DNA from 2 places in the Arthrobacter pasteuri genome. Region 1 is predicted to be linked to the other one. Evidence: predicted binding sites of a transcription regulator. Region 1 holds the regulator's gene; the other holds the start of a gene.
The links. Region 1 encodes HspR, which represses chaperone genes until heat shock. Its sites were predicted from a motif close to AAGTTGAGTCNNNNNGACTCAACTT; they were not measured.

Region 1 (2,470 bases):
CCGGCGGGCCTGCTGCTCCGCTTCGTGCAGCTGCCTGGTGAGTGTCTCCAGGCGTCGTCGTGCCGTCATCGACTCGCGGATCGCCGCCCGGGCGGCGTCGTCGTCACCGCGCTGCACCGCGGCCGCTGCCGCCGCTTCGACCCTGTTGAGGTAGTCGGCGGCATCGTTGGCGGCGAGCCCTACGCGGTGGTGATGTGCTGCGACATCGGCCGCCCCGCGCCGCGCCTGGTCGAGCAGCCTGCGTTGCGCCAGCTGCGCGTCCTGCGCCTGGACGCTCGGTTCCTGCCTGGACTCCGCCGTGGCGGAGCGGTTGGCCTGCACGATGCGCGTGATACGGCGTCTGATCGACACGTCGGACTCCCCGGGGACTGGTTGGATTGAGGCTACCTGGTGGAACCGGTTACCAGGACTTCCGGTTCCCGTAGCTGTCCCGCCAGGTGGTCATAGCGGAGATCTCCGTGCGCAGGCGATGGGTGGCCTGCTCGAGCTGGAGCGTATCGATGGAACGCGACGTCTGGAGGAGGCAACGGCGCAGGTCGGCCGAGAGCTCGTCGAGGGCATGGGCCTGCGCGGCGAGGTCCGCGGTCCACTCCTGCTTCAGCGCCCGGTTGGGCTCGCGGTCCGCGGCCCGCAGGAGGTTGTCCAGTGATGCCGCTGCCTGATCGATCTCCGCGGCGGCGCGCGGAAGGTCCCCGACGGGACGGCCCTGTGCCGTCGCTTCGACCAGGGCCAGCTGTGTCGCGCGGGAGGAGCGCTTGAGCTCGCCGATGAGCCGGGCGGGCTCCCGGGTGAGCCGGTCCGGGGCATAGGCGCGTGCGGCGAGGAGGCCCCGGTCCTTCGTGCGCTCGATGATCCTCGACCGCTTGACCTTGCGGACGACCAGCCAGCCGGCCACGCCGGTGCCTGCGCCCAGCGCGGTGAGCACGCCGGCACCGATCATCAGGGCCTCGACGAAAACTTCAAACATGGCGCATCTCCGGGGTGGATTCCATCTGACCAGTCTGCGCGCGTCCCCTGACAAATTCCACCAGGGGCCGACGTCCTAGCGCGCCGTGCGGGCCGCGTCCGGTCGCCACACGACGAGCGCCTGGCTGCGCGGGCGCGGACGCTGTCCGCGGGCCAGCGTGACCACGTCACCGGCGAGCCCGGCGGCGAAGATCCTGCTGGATTCGGCCTGGATCCGGCGCGCAGCCAGTTCGGAGGACAGCTCGGTGATGCGCGACTGCAGCGCCGACACCTGGTTCTCCAGTTCGAGGATGCGTCGGATGCCCTCGAGCGACACCCCTTCCTGCGACAGCCTCTGGATCTCGCGCAGCGTGCTGACGTCCTTCTGCGAGTAGCGCCGGGCGCGGCCCGGTGCCCGGCTGGGCGTCACCAGGCCCAGCCGGTCGTACTGCCGGAGCGTCTGCGGGTGCATGTCGGCGAGCTCGGCGGCCACGGAGATGACGTAGATGGGTACCGTGTGGTCCATTGCATGCCTCCTTCCGCTGCCGGTGCTCCCGGCGGTTGCTCGAATGTACTGTTACAGCCGCGCCTTCGCAGCGAGGCCTGCACGCGGATCGGCGTCCTTCGTCGCGTCCCGGAACGCCTCGACGGCGGCTTCGGCTTCCTTCGACAGATTCTGCGGGACGACGACGTCGACGGTCACCAGGAGATCGCCCGTCGCCTTTGCGGTCTTGACGCCCCGGCCCTTGAGCCGGAGGGTCCTTCCGGACGGTGTTCCGGCGGGGATCCTCATCTTCACCATCTCACCGGTGAGGGTGGGCACGTCGATCTGCGCGCCGAGCGCCGCCTCGGGAAAGCTGACGGGCACGTGCACGCGGACGTTGTCGCCGTCGCGCGTGAAGAGCGGGTGGTCCTTCACGTTGACTGTGACCATGAGGTCGCCCGGTCCGGCCTGGCCGGGTTGTCCCTTGCCCTTGACACGCACTTTCTGCCCATCCCGGATGCCGGCAGGGATGCGCACGTCGATCTGCTCGCCCGAGGGCTCGCGGAGACCGATCGTGGTCCCGTTGATGGACCCGGCGAACGAGATGGACGTGCTGGCGGTGCGGTCGGCGCCCTTCTGCGGACGCGTCGACTGGAATCCGCCGGGGAAGCCGCTGCCACCCATGCCCCCACCGCCGAACAGGTCGGCGAATTCGGGAGGCAGGTTGCCGTTCGAGAAGCCGGTGCGCTGGCGCGTGCCCGTGGTCTGGCCGAACAGGTTCCCGAAGATGTCCTCGAATCCGGCGCTGCCGCCGGCCCCGCCACCTGCGCCGCCGGCGGAGAACCGTGCTCCGCCTCCCATCGCACGGATGGCGTCGTACTGCTGGCGCTGCTCGGCGTCCGACAGGACGGAATAGGCCTCCGATACGTCCTTGAACGTCTTCTCGGAGGCCGCGTCACCCTGGTTCTGGTCAGGGTGGTACTTGCGTGCGAGCTTCCGGTACGACTTCTTGATGTCTGCGTCGGACGCATCTTTGGAGAC
Region 2 (2,470 bases), 580 kb from region 1:
CTCGACCGACAGCACCGTGTCGACCTCGAGGCCGGCCCGCTTCAGCAGGCCCTCCGCCGTCGCCCTGGAACCGTTGGTGAGCGCGGCGGTACCGAAGCCTTCCCCGGTGAGTGCGCGGATACCCTCGGGCACGTCCGGGTGCACCGGCAGCTCCTCGAGGGCGTCCATCACGTGCGCGACGGCGGCGTCGGTGTCCCGGTTGAGGACCTGACCTGCGAGCACCGCGTGCAGTGCCCCCTCGGCGACCGCACGGAAGGCCGGGTTCTGGCCGGCGGCGGTCAGCGCGAAGCCGTCCCGGAGGACCGAGGCGAACCAGAGGGCGGAGAGTTGCGGAGGTACCCCGATCTCCTCGAAGTGCTGGGACATGAGCCCCACGTCCGAGAGCGTCCCGTTGACGTCGAACAGCACCAGCGGAACTCCCATTACTGGCGGTACCCCTCCACCTGGGGGATGGGACGGGCATCGGCCTCGGCGGGATCCTCCCCGGCGTCGGCCTTCGCCCGGCGCTGGCGGAGCAGGTCCCAGCACTGGTCGAGGTCCTCCTCGACCCGCTTCAGCCGGGCCGCGTGGTCCTGGTGTTCCGCTCCGGCACCGGCGTCCTGGGGCTGCTCGCGGAGTTCGTGCTCCTCCTGGACGAGTGCCTGGATGCGCTGCAGGATGTCCTGGTTGTCCATGGTGCGGTCCCTTCGTCGTGGCGATGCCCGCGGAAGCCCGGAATCGATCCCGGATCGGTGACAATGCTCAGCAGGCTTTCCTTCAGGCTACTGAGGCAGGACACCGATGGCCAGCGCAGGCACCCGAGGTGGAGGACGTCGCGTGGACGGGGAATTTGGTGCGGCGCCCGGATGGCCTAAGCTGTTGGAGAACCAATTGCCTGTGTAGCTCAGTCTGGTAGAGCATCCGCTTCACACGCGGAAGGCCCGGGGATCGAGGCCCCGCGCAGGCACGAGGATCGGCTGGTGACAGCACCACGAGGAAGGCCCGTACCGCTCGGTACGGGCCTTCTTCATGTGCATTTTCATGTGCACTGCGTTCGTTCTGGGCGAACAAGATCCATTAGCACTCCCTCGGGTCAAGTGCTAATATTTTTCGTAGTTGAGCGAGGGACGCTCAACCTTGAAGAACCCACCATCTGCCGGTGGCATCTGTGAAGGAGATGTTTCCAGTGGCCATGAAGTTTGATCCGTTCCGCGAGCTGGACCGCGTTGCCGGCGCTCTTCTGGAGAGCCGTCCGGGACTGCGCCTCATGCCGATGGACCTCTACCGCGAGAAGGACCACTACGTCCTTGCCGCGGACCTTCCGGGCATCGATCCCGGATCGGTCGACATCGACGTCGACGGCCAGCTCCTGACCATTCGCGCGGAGCGCACGCTGCGCAGCGCGGAGGGCGTCAAGTGGCTGACCCGGGAACGTGAGAGCGGCTCGTTCCTGCGCCAGCTCAACCTGGGCCAGGGTGTCGACACGGAGGGAATCTCCGCACGCTACGAGAACGGTGTGCTCAGCGTGATGATCCCCGTCATTGAGCGGGCGAAGCCCCGCAAGATCGAGATCGTGAGCGGTGACTCCCCGGTCGAGTCCACGGCCGTCGAATCCCCTACGTCCGACGCCGGACGCCAGGGAGCCGTCGAGTCCTGACCCCCCTGGCAGCAACCCCCGGGCACCCGCCCGGGGGTTGCTGTACTTAACCCAGCCGCTGACCCCGTCCAATACCGTCGCGGCACCCTCACTTTTTCCTTGCACACGCCCGACCCGGGCGCAAAGGATGGAGTATGGACTTCACACCGAGCAAGGCAATCGTCACCGGCTCCGATTCGGGTATCGGGCGGGCCACCGCCATCGCCCTCGCAGCCGCCGGATGCGACGTCGGCATCACCTGGCATTCGGACCGGGAGGGCGCCGAGGAGACCGCGCGCCTCGTCCGCGGACAGGGCGTCCGCGCTGCGGTCGCCCAGCTGGACACCACGGACGCCCCGGCCTGCGGGGATGTCATCGACCAACTCGCGCAGGAACTCGGCGGACTCGACGTCTTCGTCAACAATGCCGGAGTCAACGGCGGCACCCTGTTCATGGAGACGGACTGGGACACCTGGCGCGGCACCCTGGGCGCGAACCTCGACGGCGCCTTCGTCTGCATCCAGCGCGCCGCCCGCCACATGATCGACGGCGGCAGGGGCGGCCGGATCATCGCCGTCACCAGCGTGCACCAGGAGCAGCCGCGCGTCGGCTCGGCCGCCTACGACGCCTCCAAACATGGGCTCGGCGGCCTGGTGAGGACCATAGCGCTCGAGCTCGCCGACCGGGGGATCACCGCCAACGCCGTGCTGCCCGGCGAGATCAACACCCCGATGAACGATTCCGAGGACCAGGATCCGCGCAGCATGGACCGCCCCGGCATCCCCCTGGGCCGCCCGGGCGCTCCGGAGGAGATCGCCGACGTCGTCGCCTTCCTCGCATCCGGCGCGTCCAGCT

Region 2: a site for HspR is predicted at 1,093-1,117, ahead of ACX80H_RS10240 (Hsp20/alpha crystallin family protein). Genes of this name have one in related genera too.

Annotation. Positions count from the first base shown of each region.
Region 1 covers NZ_JBTNDO010000001.1:1,567,428-1,569,897, forward strand. Annotated here, with positions in the region: gene ACX80H_RS07325 (PspA/IM30 family protein) at 1-351, opposite strand, end outside; gene ACX80H_RS07330 (hypothetical protein) at 401-967, opposite strand; gene ACX80H_RS07335 (heat shock protein transcriptional repressor HspR) at 1,043-1,471, opposite strand; gene ACX80H_RS07340 (DnaJ C-terminal domain-containing protein) at 1,523-2,470, opposite strand, start outside.
Region 2 covers NZ_JBTNDO010000001.1:2,142,576-2,145,045, reverse strand. Annotated here, with positions in the region: gene ACX80H_RS10255 (haloacid dehalogenase type II) at 1-423, opposite strand, end outside; gene ACX80H_RS10250 (DUF2630 family protein) at 423-674, opposite strand; tRNA gene ACX80H_RS10245 (tRNA-Val) at 873-946, shown strand; gene ACX80H_RS10240 (Hsp20/alpha crystallin family protein) at 1,172-1,636, shown strand; gene ACX80H_RS10235 (SDR family oxidoreductase) at 1,771-2,470, shown strand, end outside.